3 regions of the Shewanella sp. 2_MG-2023 genome follow, and region 1 is predicted to be linked to each of the others. Evidence: predicted binding sites of a transcription regulator. Region 1 holds the regulator's gene; each other region holds the start of a gene.
What was found. The regulator MetJ, encoded in region 1, represses methionine synthesis genes. The targets are predictions, from matches to a motif close to TAGACGTCTAGACGTCTA.

Region 1 (4,959 bases):
GGTAAAACGGCAATGGTCCAGAACCGGCGAGTTTGTTTGCACTCACCATATGAATGCCGCGTGCAAATAACTCTGGGTATTGCAGTGTTAAACTCGCGCTAGCACTAATATCTAATGCAACTAACTCATCGCAATCAAGCTGTTCTAACTGTTCGAATAAACTTGGGTAATCCCACTTTTTAGCTGTGGTATCAAAGTCATCTTGCCAGTTATTGATATCAATACCTTGAGGACAAATTAATGCCTCTTTCGAGCTCAACAAACCAACTAGTTGCACTGTCGCTTCTAGTTCACGGTTTAATGATGCTGATGAGCGTTGAAATAGATCGATCCATGCTTCACCAATATTACCGACACCTAACAGTAAAACACCAATTCGCATGCGCGGGCCTGCGCAGCGACGGTGGACCTTTTGGGTCAATAAATTCACTTGTGGTTTAGGCACTAAAGTGACAAGACTTAATCCATCTTGATATAAAGGTTTAGCATCACGACTTAATAAACGCGCAAAACTACGTCGGTAATGTTCGGCATCGGCGCTTACTAGAGCAACTAGGCCTAAATCGTTATTCACACAGATATCAGTGATCGCCAGCGTTTCGGCATGTAACTCAATTAAACTATGTACTTGCTTTTGATTCTCAAGCGTAAAAGCTAACTCGACCTTATGATGCGCCGATGTCCAGTAGGCTAGAGGAGCAATCCCCTCCTGGGCGAGTAAATCAATTAGGTCTTGTGTTGGTGACTGCTGCTTAATCCGAAACAGCACCACTTCGTTTAGATTAGTCACCACTGGCGCACTTGCCGATGAGCTTTGTGGCGCGATTAAGGTAAAGTCGGTATGTGATGCATAGCTTGAGCGCACTGCTAAGCTAACATTGGTATCAAACAGTGGTTGTAGTGTGCGACTGTGAAGCACAGGGGAGCCTAAATGCGCAAGGCGGTCAGCTTCAGCAAGCGACATGCTATTAAGTAACTTTGCATCACTGATTTTATTAGGGTCGGCATTAAACACCCCTTCTACATCAGTCCAAATTGTCACGCGTTCAATGTCCGCTAAGCTGGCAATTAACGTCGCACTGTAGTCAGAGCCATTACGGCCCAGTAATAAGGTTTCGTTATGTTGATTCGCGCAAATAAACCCTGTGATCACTAGACGCTCATCAGGGTGTGCTTCAAGAAGTTTTTGCACTCTTTGACGTGACTCTTCAATGCGAATATTTGGCACTACGCCTTCATCTGCCACAAGAATAGAACACGCATCAACATTAATTGCCGCCACGCCAGATTCACGTAACAAAGCAGCCATGAGTCTAGCTGACCAACGTTCACCAAAACTCAGGACATGATTAAGTTGGAACTCATTTCGCTGCTCAAGGGATAGTAAGCTGATAAGTTGAGACTTATCAGTAGATAATCGTTCACGTAAATCACGAGCTTGTTCATTTGAAAGAAGTTGTTCAATGAGGTTTTGTTGATAACTCACAAGTACTTGCAGCTCTTCTTGCCACAATTCACCTGTTTCACGAAGCGATAATAACTTATACAAAAAGTTAGTACTTTTACCCGCAGCAGACACAACGACTAAATCATCACAGTTTCCATGAGTAAGCAATATATGGGCGACGCGGCGATAGCAATCAGCATCCGCTAAACTTGAACCACCAAACTTATGTAAATGACTGCGGGTCATTTGTAACTCCTTAAACCACTTTTTGCGCTGCCATATTGACTGAATATGGCAACAATAAAATCTTACTGACTTAACTTATGACAATCTAATTTATTAGCTTAAAGCTCAGCAACTGCAGCTAAACCAGCTTGGATATCAGTAATCAAATCTTCAGCATCTTCAATACCGACTGATAATCTCAGCAATGTATCTTTAATACCAGCCTCATAACGGGCTTCTGGTACCATTGCTCTGTGTGTCATTGTCGCAGGTACGGCAACTAAGCTTTCCACTCCGCCTAAGCTTTCAGCAACACTGAATATTGATAAGGCTTCTAAGAAAGCGACTACTTCAGCTTCGCCACCTTTAAGTTCAAAACTTAACATAGCGCCAAAGCCTTTTTGCTGTTTAGCGGCAATATCGTGACCTGGGTGGTCTTTTAACCCTGGGTAATATACTTTTTCGACAACATCACTGGCTTGAAGGACTTCAATCACTCGTTGTGCATTGGTTTGATGCTCACGAATACGTACAGCCAATGTACGAATGCCGCGCAAAGTTAGATAGCTATCAAAGGCTGAACCTGTCAGACCTAAAGTGTTTGACCACCAATGTAATAGCTCACCAAGTTCAGCATCTTTAGCCACAACAGCGCCGCCAACCACATCACTATGACCATTGATGTATTTAGTGGTCGAGTGCATCACAATATCAGCGCCCAGCTCTAGCGGTTGTTGCAAGATAGGCGAAAGAAAGGTGTTATCAACAACAACTAAAGCATCCACTTTATGGCTCGCAGCCACAATCGCTTTGATATCAACAACACGTAATAACGGATTAGACGGAGTTTCTAACCAAACCATTTTAGGCTTTTGCGCAATCGCATTTGCCAGTGCTTTATCATCAGTTTGATCAACTACGATTAATTTAAATTGACCTTTGTTGGCAAGATTAGTGAACAGTCGATAACTGCCGCCATAACAATCATGTGGTACAACTAATAAATCTTCAGGACCAAGCAAGCTAGTCACTAAAGTAATCGCTGCCATACCGGTACATGTCACAACACCTGTAGCACCATTTTCAAGTTTGGCTATTGCCTCTCCTAAAACGCAACGGGTTGGGTTACCAGAGCGGCTGTAGTCGAATTCTCTTGGGTTTGTGTGTCCATCAAACGAGTAGTTAGTCGAAAGATAAATCGGCGGGACTACTGCACCATATTGAGTATCGGATTCGATACCTTGGCGAACGGCAAGTGTAGCAGCGCGATGTTTGGTCATAATAATCTCCTGAAGATTGACACACTCATGAATAATACACCACAGAGATGTCTAGATGGCTAAATGTACCTAAGCTAAATCAGATCGTCAACACAAATTAGACGTTTAGACGTCTAAACATAAAGAAATCTATTTGTATTCGTTATAGAATAACAGCAATAATTTGACTGTAATAAATAAGCAGTTAAAATCTGCCACGAATCTATCGTATAAAGGTGAGTTAATGACTGAATGGAATGGCGACTATATCAGCCCATATGCCGAACATGGCAAAAAAAATGAACAAGTTAAAAAAATCACGGTATCGATTCCTTTAAAAGTACTAAAAGTGCTAACCGATGAACGTACTCGCCGTCAGGTAAATAACTTGCGTCATGCAACCAACAGTGAACTTTTGTGTGAAGCCTTTTTACATGCGTACACTGGTCAACCTCTACCAAATGATGATGACTTATCTAAAGAAGGCCCTGATAGCATCCCAAGTGAAGCAAAAGCACTAATGGATCAAATGGGTATTGAGTGGGAAGACTTAGACGACTAAGTCTATTGTCAGTATGCTTTCAAGCTGACTGGCAAGTGTGATAATAAATCAATTTTGTGCTTACATTACGGTGTAAGCCTTCATTGATAAGCTCCCCCTCCTCTTCGCAATATGACAATACTTGAGTCAAATTTGCACTCAAAGAGAACACTATGGCATTTATCGATCCGCAAACCTTGATGCTGGCATCGGCTATTATATTTCTCGGTGCACTCACTCAAGGGCTTATTGGTTTTGGCTTAGCTGTTGTTGCTAGCCCATTGCTATATATTATTGATCCCCAACTTGTACCTGCCCCTGTTATTGCTTGCGGTTTTTCAATCGCTTTACTTACTTTATTACGTGAGCGCACATCCCTGCAATTCAACGGACTTCAATATGCACTCATTGGCCGTGTACCTGGCGGCTTTCTTGGCGCAGCATTACTGGTCTTTGCGCCGCAATCCATATTAGGTCTGGCTATTGCCTTTATTGTTGCCAGTGCTGTCATTCTAAGTTTTTATAAAATCACCGCACCAGTCAATCGCTTCACGCTATTTATCGCTGGGATTCTTTCTGGGGTTTTCGGTAATATTGCCGCTATTGGTGGCCCGCCTTTGGCTATTTTATTAGCCGGAAAAGATGCACCGCAATTTCGCGCGGCATTATCGATTTTCTTTGTATTCAGCTCTATGATTGCAATGATCATTTTATTCATCGTTGGCTTAGTTGAAATGAAGCATGTTTGGTTGTCTTTAATGCTCTTACCATCAGTATTTTTAGGCAGTTTTGTCGCGGGCAAACTCAGCAACAAAGTAGATAAACAAAAAACGCGCACAGCCACATTGGTATTGTGCGGCTTAAGTGCCTTAGTGTTGACGATAAAGTCATTAATTGAATTGTCGGCAGGATAAAAGTGGCTAAGAGGTAACTCACTAGACATGCACTAGGTATGCACTAGGTATGCACTAGGTATGCACTAGAAATAGGATAGATTGCTTCGAAGCGAGTCTACACCAAGCCAGCCTAAAAGTGATAAGAGGTTTGTAGTACTGCCCCAATGGCGTCATCTTCACCATAGCTACCACTCATATCAAGCTTGAATGCTTGACCAATGGCAAAGCCAGTACCAAATGAGTAGATATCGACACTGTTATCTTTCAAATCATGACGGTAGCCCATACGAAGCGACAACCAGTCTGTTGCTTTAAACTCCCCTCCCATGCGCCAATACTGAACGGCATCAAACTCTTTAAATCGGCTCTGTTCAACGAGGTCAATATCTGTGGTTAAGGTTATCGATGTCCAATCATATGCAGCGCCAGCAGTAATTAATGGCTCCACTTGATAATGAAATTCACGGCCTTGCGCTTCCACCGTTTTGATAGTTTTACTGAATAAATTACGTGCTGATAAACCGATAGTAAGGGCATCTAATGGCTCAAAAGCGACCCCGATATCAAGGTTAAATACGTTCTCATTATTGC
Region 2 (4,959 bases), on a different contig from region 1:
TTCAGATAAGGTGCCTCTAATCTATATCCCGAGTCTATATCCAAAGCACTTTTAGCAAGTGAAATTTAGCAAGTGAAATTTAATAAGTGAGTTTTAGTGAATGAACTTTCTTGAATGAACAATAGGAATAATATGAGCAGTAATTCTGAATCAGTACATGAGCAAGAAAGTGACCAATCAACAAAAGCAAACAAGTTAAATTACCAACAGCAACATCAGCCAAGTTCATCGTTTAATAGTCGAGAAGAATATCTAGAACACGAGCTCAGCATCATGGACCCAAAACGCTGGCGTCCTAACCTACCTTTCAAAGATTTTCGCTTTGAACCAGAAGATTCAATTGCAGCTATGGCTGCAACCATTGGTAAAGTTGTCATGGTGGGCGCGATTGCGACAACCTTTGCAACATCACTAGGGCTTGAAGAAAGTTTCATCTTAGAAAATGTCCGTTATGAACTGATTATTGCTGCATTCTTCATTGTTATCTTTTCAGGTTTTTTATTACCTACAGCAAACTTAGCTGGCACCCATGGGCCGTTGATCCCAATCATACCGATTGTGGTTGCAGCAGGTGGCCACCCAATGGCCTTTGGATTACTGATTGGCGCACTAGGGTTAATACTCGCTATTAGTAAAGGCGGCAGTATGCTGGCAAACCTCACCAGTAAAGGCGTGTGCGGAGGGCTACTCTTGTATCTAGGCTTTGTCGGCACCGCATCACAAGTAAAAAAATTGTATGCGTGGGCTGATGGTATCGGCATGGAGCACATTGCTTTTATCGTGATTTTTTGCACCATTATTCTGTACGCATTACTGGAACATTGGCGAAAACGTTGGCTTGCAGTGCCATTAAGTTGCTTACTGGGCGGCACATTAGCCTTTGCCATGGGCGCGCCATTTGAGTTTCATACCGCCCCTGGTTTACCTAATATGAACCCAATGTATTGGTGGGGAGATAACTCAGGTTGGATGCTCGGTTTACCGACTATCGAAAGCTTCATGGTCGTGCTGCCTTTTGCCATTTTAGCCGTTGCTATGTGGTCCCCTGATTTTTTAGGCCATCAAGTATTTCAAAAGATAAATTATCCTCCACGTACTGAAAAAGTACATATGAACATTGACGATACCATGACCAGTGCCTCAATTCGTCAAACAGTGGGGTCACTACTTGGTGGGGCTAATTTCACTTCATCTTGGGGGACTTATATTGTCCCAGCTGCGATTGCTAAGCGCCCTATTCCAGCGGGTGCATTACTTACCGCATTGTTTTGCGTTATTGCTGCGCTATGGGGTTATCCAATGGATCTTGCTATTTGGGAACCAGTGCTGTGTGTTGCACTGGTCGTTGGGGTATTTATTCCATTACTTGAAGCAGGTATGGAAATGACTCGCGAAGGTAAAACCACCCAATCTGCCGCTATTGTGGTGTTTTCATCAGTATTAGTGAACCCTGCATTTGGCTGGTCACTCACCATGCTATTGGATAATTTAGGCTTGATTGGCTGTAAAGACAGAAGCGCAAAACTGACTAGAATGAATCGCTGGATAGCACCCAGTATCATGTTTGTCATTCTCACAGGCGTTATGGCGCTAGTGGGTTTACTACCCGGTATTCCGGCCATCATTTCGGACTTGAAATAACGCTGCTGAGTTGTGTATGAAAAGTCATGCCCTAGGGAAATTAACGCCATAGGGCATGCTTGCAGTGAGCTTATTTGTTTAACACAAATTGATTTATTTGATTCTGGGCCAAGGCTTGATCCATCGTGCCTTTAAGCAGTTTATACATCAAAATAGACGCATCAATTTCTGTTTTACGATTGGTTAAGCTTTCAATATTCAAGCCTAATGGAATATTAAGTGGAATAACGGCGTCCAAGATCTTCTGCAAATTACTGTAATTAACTTTAATTGATTCATACAGTGGGTCATTTGCAGACAAAATACGGTTACTGGTTTCTTCAGGTACTGATACCCCTAACCAATTAATAAATTCTAATGTTTTAGCACTACCACAAGGTGAAAAAGTCAGGATCACTCGATTGGGCTTGATATTATTCAGCTCACACTCTTCAGCGTAACTGGTAAGCATATCGATAGTGGCTTGGGCGTTATACACCGCTTGCGTGATGTAGTATTCACAGCCTTTATTGGACTTACCTAATAAACGGATATGTTCATTCTTTTTACTTAAATGGCGCTCAGCAATGGCAACACCACCAAGGTAAAACTCCTGAGAGTGTTCCGATAACACACGGTATGCATCATTTAATGGTAGAGAACTTGCGACTTGCGCGGACGGCGAGCCGACCAATACGATGTCTCTGACATTATTTTGATACCAAGCCCGAGATAACCACTCGTTAAAACCTTGTTCATCAAGGCCTGCAACACTCTTATAAGCAATTACAGGCTTACCAGACTTTTGATTGATCAATTGAGCATAAGTGCCAGAATCATGGGTCGCTTTAAACGGAAAAGGTCTTGGCGCATCAATACGGCTAGTTTCATCTTGAATATCGTAAATGATCAAACCATCAAAGCTAATCTCATCAAGGCGCGCTAATAACTTATCAGCAATAGTACTGACCATTTCAAAATCGGTATCGATTTTAGGTGGGGTTGTGCCAATAAAGTAGATCCCACGGTGATGATCGGATGAACGCTGTTTTAGGGATTTTCTCATGTTTAGCCGTCTAGATGGATGTTATCTACATTGTGTCTGAAATTCTCACGTTTGTTAAGGCCAGATAGAATGATTTTTTGTAATGTTTAAAATGAATAAAGCTCATAATTATTGCTTTGCAGTCATTCTGAAATCACCTGCGGGAATTTCCCCTTTTGTAAGTACGTTATAATTGCTGATTGCTGATGGCTCATAGGCTCGCCTATCTCACACTATCTGAACCTGAGTCGACCTTTAAAAAGATGTTTGGTGGTTTATTATTTACAATCTCAGCCCGAAGATAAATAATAGCGCAACATTGATTTCTTTAGAGCCAAACCATGCCTACCCACAAAAACGTTGCGATTTTTACCAAAGCGGAGCAAATATGTCGCGACAATGGCGTTAAGTTAACAGAGAAAAGAAAAAATGTTTTAGGCGTATTACTGAACTCCAGTAAGCCCCTTTCAGCCTATGAAATTGTTGATATCTACCGCACCACACATCAAGAAGCATTAGCCCCTATGTCTGTGTACCGCATGCTCGATATACTGAGTCAATTGCCGCTTGTGCATAAATTATCTTCTGAAAATAAATATTTGGCTTGTTCACACATCACTTGCGAACATGCCCACGAAGTTCCTCAGTTTTTGATCTGTAAAACCTGCGGCAAAGTGGCAGAGAAAGGCATTCAAACCAGTGTCATTGAGGCATTAAAAGACAGTATTAAACAAGCTGACTTTCAGCTCATCAATTCTCAGATTGAAATACAATGCTTATGTAAGGATTGTGCAGCTTCAAATTAACTTTTGCTTCGCTTGGCCTGGTGATGATTTTTGATTAATACAATACAAAGCTGGGTACAATCAGTGTAACTCTCCATTCAAACTCGGACGTGTCATTGGTTGAGTTAACAACTCACATACTCTACCGTCCTTAATCTAGAGCCCTTAATCTAGAACTCTTAATTTAGCCCCATTAATCTAGAACTCTCAATCTAGAGCCCTCAATTTAAACCCCTTAATCTAGAACCCCTAATCTAGAACCCTTAATTTAGAACCCTCAATTTAACGCCCTTAATCTAGAACTCTCAATTTATAGCCCTTAATCTAGAACCCTCAATCTAGAACCCCTAATCTAGAACTCTCAATTTAGAGCCCGTAATCTAGAGCCCGTAATCTAGAGCCCGTAATCTAGAGCCCGTAATTTAGAGCCCTCAATTTAGAGCTTTCAACTAAACCCTGATAAAACTTGCCGCAGAAAACGCCATTAAAACCTAAAAACAAGGCAACAACACACCTTAAAATCGTGAAACAGCACCTTAATTAACTGGCGTTTTAAACTAAAACTAGTTTAAAAGTAGCCTACAGCCTAGGCTCAGCAAGGACTTAGGTAAGTAACTGAAAAATTCCTTCATATAACGAAAAATATGCGACTTTACACTCACTTAGTATTTAAACTTAAATCATTTGTGTTATAAATAGATTGGCAGTGTAAATTAATTGTTTCCGCCAAGGCTTCATTTGTTAAGCCTTTGTTATAGTTACAGTGTTTTAGCAATTACTTTATTAGTTGAAAGCAGTCAGTATATCGATACCTATCCAGGTACAAATTTTAATAATACCTAACTGAATAAAATCGACGATAAAACACTGCCTTAAGCAAAGTCATTGATAGGTTAGCAAGCGACTAACAGCCTGCACCTGAAAACTTGCTGTTGCTAACATTGATAAATTTTAGTTTTGCTAATGTTTATCTGTGATTAAGCCATTATAAAAAGGGGGCTACATGAAGATCATCCAACTCTTAGCGCTATTATTACTATCTTTCTCGTTACCAGCATCTGCAAATACCGATAAAAATGAAGCACAATTAGTACTTTCATCTTGCATGTCGTTAAAAAATGCGCCGTCTGACAGCTCAACTAAAGCCTGTACTTATTACATTCAGGGATTTCTCGCAGGCGCTTTAAATACGAGTTACCAATATAAGATTAGAGAAAGTGCTGGCGGTTTTTCAGATCGAGCCTACCAAACCCGAGTCGGTAACGAGACGTCAATAAAGCAAATCACCGAAGTGTGTATCCCAACAAAAGCAACCCGTGATCAGCTGATTGAACGCATAGTCGGCCGAACTGTTGAACAACTCCCAGCCTCTGCCGACTCTTTACAGTTGTTGCACAGCAAAATTTATCAGGCGTTATCAGCAGAATTACCATGTGAATAAAATATTGAACAGGCTATATGAAGCCAATGATCAACTTAGCACTGCATCGACTTGAATAGTTCGTTGTC
Region 3 (4,959 bases), on a different contig from region 1:
TAAATGCCCCTATGGGCAAACTGAGTGATGACCATGACCACCAGGCATCATGACTAAACCAGCCAGAACGCAGTATCGCCTCGGCTAAGTGGCTACCAGACTCCGACAACCATTGCTGCACTAATCCTTGGCTACCAAAAAAACTCAGCACCAATACTGCGCCAAAAGAGGCTCCAGAACTTATACCAAATAAATAGGGATCTGCTAACGGATTTCGCGTGACAGTTTGCAACACACTGCCCGCGAGCGCTAAACCTGCGCCAGCAATAAAGGCTAATGCAATTCGAGGTAAACGTAACTCAAACACAATTCGTTGCGTTAAGGCATTAGCGCTGTCAGCGTCAGCGCCCAAAAACGGTGAGGTAAATAAGCCAAGTACTTGCTCAAAACTAATGTTTGCAGCGCCAAAGCTTGATGCTGCAATCGGTGTCATTAGGGTTAATAATGCGGTTGCAAAAATTAATAGCTTATATTTCATCGATGATGCAGCTAGGGTCATAAACTTGCCTCTGCTTCATCATCTTTACTATGACCACCACTTTGATAGCCATAAAAATAGGTAATCAAAGGCTTGCCGTGTTGAGGGTGTTTGGACACTTGGCAACATACCCCGAATACATCACCAATAATGGCTTCAGTTAACACTTCATCTGGTAAACCTTGCGCAATGCACTTGCCTGCATTTAACAGTATTAAGCGATCGCACACAGCACTGGCTAAATTCAAATCATGAATAGAAGCAATCACACTGATCCCAAGTTGCCTAACTAGCTCTAAAATTTGGATTTGATAACGAATATCTAAATGATTGGTCGGTTCATCAAGAATCAGCAGCTGAGGTTTTTGCACAATCGCACGGGCAATTAATGCCCGTTGTTTTTCGCCACCTGATAACTGCTCATATTGCTGCTTGGCCTTTAATTGCAAACCAACTTTGGTAAGTGCATCGGCAATATCTTGTTTATCCGACAGAGAATCACTTTCAAACAAGCCTTTATGGGGCGTTAACCCCATTGCGACAATTTGCTCTGTGGTCATTTCAAAATAGTGCGGAGTTTCTTGCTGAACGACTGCCACTTGAGTCGCCAGTTGCTTTTGGCTAAAGCCATTAATGTTACGGCCAAAAAGCTTCACATTGCCTTGCTCTGGGGTGATATAACGATAGAGACAACGCAGTAAGCTCGACTTACCGGCGCCATTGGGGCCAATCAGTCCAAGCATTTCTCCCTGATTTTGGCTAAAGCTGACGCGAGAAAGGATCTGGTTATCATCAGCAGACCAACTGAGGAGTTCAACGTTTAACGCTGAAGGGATATCTACACTCATATCTTTATCGCCTTAGCGATAACGCCTTCAGCGCTAGCGATAAAAAATGCATTAATACCTGATAAGGAAAATGAACGAATAAATAACATTAACACTCCGCCTAAGTCACCCGCTTAGGTTGCATAACGCTGTTAAACAGCAAAGAAAATAACGCTAGGTATCTGACTTAGTGGGCAAACACAAGCTAGCTTGCTATTTAATGCCACATCACAGTTGCGGGTACAGTTCATGCTAATCATCATAAGTAACTTATGAATGCCATGATTCCCTATTCATTTACTGGCTATCGAGTTTTACTAACGACAAAGCAGTAAATTAACGTTATTACATTTTAAACAAACAGTGATTATTAAGTGCTTGGCTTGCAAGCGGTTAAACTGTTCTCGCACTATTGTACGATATATCTCACCGAGTTTATGACCTTTTAACGATAATCTTTTAGTGATTTAGCTGCACAAGTTTTGCAGGTGATTAATTTAACTCGGCCAATGTAATCGGTAGACGGGTTTACTGTCCGCAGGCTTTGTCATTGATTGCATCGATTCAATTTCAGAAGCACTGTTAACCGCCTGTTTAGTTACTGCCTGTTCTGGCCAATAAACATCAATCACCACTGTGGCGCCGTAATCTATCGCCAGCTGTGAATACAAACCAGCGCATTGTTCAAGCCCTAAAATATGACTCATGATGCAGCGGATCACGCCGCCATGGGTGACAATCAAAGCAGTCGCTTTCTCATTCTCAGTAGCAGTGCCATTATCAAAGTCAGTATCAGAATCAGGCTCAGGCTCAGGCTCAGGCGCTGAAGCAAGGCTTGATTCAGCTGAAACCTGTTCATTTAATTGCTTCAAACTTGATAACTGAGCCGCAAGTTGACCAGACACCTCGGCGAGTCCATTAGTGACTCTGGCTTCAAACTCAAACATCGTTTCGCCATTAGGTGGTGTATCCAGCCAAGGGTTAGTCCAATAGCTATCTACAGCTTGGCCGTCATGTTGGTATAAAGCATCAAACGTTTGCCCATCCCAATCACCAAAATCTACTTCTTGAAATTGCGGCATCTGTATTACTTCAGCTAACAAGCTGGTTTGGCAATCAACCTCTCGCTTGTTAACAGGTTCATTAGCATTAAGTTGTTGGCTGAAGCTGCGGTTTTGATTTATATCAGCGACTAAATTTTGGGCAAATTGCTGGCAACGTATTAAAGGAGAGCTGTATATCGTTAGCGGAGCAGCTTGCAAAGCCCCGCCTAATTTTTTTACGCTAGCCTCCATGGTGGCCACGCCCAAAGGCGTAAGCGCAACATCGGTTTTACCACGTAAAATATTGCCACCTTCGCACTGACCATGACGCAGTAATATCATTTTGGCTTGTTGCATATTAACGCTTCACCCTTGTTTCGTTTCGTTCAGTTCAGTGCAACTCAGCTCAATTCACTCAGCTTCGTGCCTTCATTCTGTTTCGAGCCTTCATTCAGTTCAAGCATACACTCAGCTAACAGCCAGCCATTATCAAGCGTAAATCATTCACTTCTGACGATTATAAAGATTTCATAGACACTGAATTTAATCTAGCGTCCAGCTTACTTGTGTAATGCGCTTGCTCTTACAATCTATTTAAACGTATTATGGACGTCTATACGTTTAAATGTCCAAACAAATCTTGATGATGAATATTTTTGCAGGGATTTTTCACTTGTCAGCGCCTTTTATCCAATCAATAAAGGTATGCTAATGAGCGTTAATCGCACTGCCTCATCACCATATTGCTGGCCAATAGCACCAACTAATAAGTAATAAAGGTAATCAGTTATGACGAAGTCGACTTCCTACAGTCAGGTTCTTGAGCAACTTACCAATACGCTAAATGAGCGCATTGTAATCCTTGATGGTGCCATGGGGACCATGATCCAAGACTACAAATTGGAAGAAGCTGATTATCGTGGCGAGCGCTTTAAAGACTGGCATTGCGACGTAAAAGGCAACAACGACATGTTGATCCTAAGCCAACGTCAAATCATTAAAGACATTCACACCAAATACATGCTGGCTGGTGCTGACATTATCGAAACCAACACCTTTAATGCCACCACTATCGCCATGGCCGACTATGACATGCAGTCGCTATCGGCTGAAATGAACTTAGAAGGTGCTCGCGTTGCACGTGAAGCAGCTGATGAAGTGGCAGCGCAAACTGGCACGCCACGTTATGTTGCTGGTGTTTTAGGCCCGACAAACCGTACCTGTTCTATCAGCCCAGATGTAAACGATCCAAGCTTTCGTAATGTCAGTTTTGATGAACTGGTCGATGCGTATGTTGAATCTACCAGCGCTTTAATTGAAGGCGGCGCGGATATCATCATGGTCGAAACCATCTTTGATACCTTAAACGCCAAAGCCGCTTTATTTGCCATTGAAAAAGTCTTCGATAACTTGGGTGACCGCTTACCCGTGATGATATCGGGCACCATTACCGATGCATCAGGCCGTACACTCACAGGGCAAACTACCGAAGGTTTTTATAACTCACTGCGCCACATTAAGCCGCTTTCAATCGGCCTTAACTGTGCATTAGGCCCTAAAGAGCTGCGCCCATACGTTGAAGAACTATCACGTATTGCTGAATGTTTTGTCTCTGCTCACCCTAATGCAGGCCTGCCAAACGAGTTTGGTGGTTACGATGAAACCCCAGAAGAAATGGCTGAAGTGATTCAAGATTGGGCCGCCGATGGCATGCTCAATATTGTTGGTGGCTGTTGTGGTAGTACGCCTGAGCATATTAATACCATTCGTGAGTCTGTGATAAATCACGACCCACGTAAACTGCCTGAGATCCCAGTCGCTTGTCGCCTTTCAGGACTTGAGCCATTAACCATTGATGGCAACTCATTATTTGTTAACGTGGGCGAACGTGCCAACGTCACAGGTTCAGCTAAGTTCCTACGCTTAATCAAAGAAGAAAAGTTTGAAGAAGCACTCGATGTGGTGCGTGAACAAGTCGAAAATGGTGCGCAAATCATCGACGTCAACATGGATGAAGGCATGCTCGATGGCGCCGAGTCGATGAAAAAGTTCTTAAACTTAATCGCCTCTGAGCCTGATATCTCTCGTGTACCTATCATGATTGACTCATCAAAATGGGAAGTGATTGAAGCTGGCCTTAAGTGCGTTCAAGGCAAGTCGATCGTTAACTCTATTTCGATGAAAGAAGGCGAAGAAGCCTTTATCAAACAAGCGACCTTAGTGAAGCGTTATGGCGCTGCTGCCATCGTAATGGCATTTGATGAAGACGGCCAAGCCGATACCCGCGCTCGTAAAACTGAAATCTGTACCCGTGCTTATCGCGTTTTAGTCGATGTAGTTGGCTTTCCGCCTGAAGACATTATTTTTGACCCGAATATCTTTGCTATTGCTACGGGTATTGAAGAGCACGACAATTACGCGGTCGACTTTATCGAGTCGATTAAAGACATTAAAACCACCCTGCCTTATGCAATGATTTCTGGTGGTGTATCAAACGTCTCGTTCTCTTTTCGTGGCAACAACCCAGTACGTGAAGCGATCCACGCAGTGTTTTTATACCATGCGATTCAAGCGGGTATGGACATGGGGATTGTTAACGCAGGTCAATTAG

Region 2: Q4600_RS08255 (methylenetetrahydrofolate reductase) is a predicted target of MetJ. The motif match lies at 2,690-2,707, and genes of this name have one in related genera.
Region 3: metH (methionine synthase) is a predicted target of MetJ. The motif match lies at 2,955-2,972, and genes of this name have one in related genera.

What each region holds. Positions count from the first base shown of each region.
Region 1 is NZ_JAUOSO010000005.1:12,988-17,946, reverse strand. It holds gene Q4600_RS06665 (bifunctional aspartate kinase/homoserine dehydrogenase II) at 1-1,693, opposite strand, end outside; gene metB (cystathionine gamma-synthase) at 1,792-2,952, opposite strand; gene metJ (met regulon transcriptional regulator MetJ) at 3,176-3,493, shown strand; gene Q4600_RS06650 (sulfite exporter TauE/SafE family protein) at 3,646-4,386, shown strand; gene Q4600_RS06645 (conjugal transfer protein TraF) at 4,499-4,959, opposite strand, start outside.
Region 2 is NZ_JAUOSO010000006.1:164,299-169,257, forward strand. It holds gene Q4600_RS08250 (DUF3360 family protein) at 133-1,641, shown strand; gene Q4600_RS08255 (methylenetetrahydrofolate reductase) at 1,712-2,686, opposite strand; gene Q4600_RS08260 (Fur family transcriptional regulator) at 3,007-3,471, shown strand; gene Q4600_RS08265 (Rap1a/Tai family immunity protein) at 4,454-4,891, shown strand.
Region 3 is NZ_JAUOSO010000003.1:210,875-215,833, forward strand. It holds gene Q4600_RS04855 (iron ABC transporter permease) at 1-499, opposite strand, end outside; gene Q4600_RS04860 (ABC transporter ATP-binding protein) at 496-1,326, opposite strand; gene Q4600_RS04865 (histidine phosphatase family protein) at 1,803-2,705, opposite strand; gene metH (methionine synthase) at 3,138-4,959, shown strand, end outside.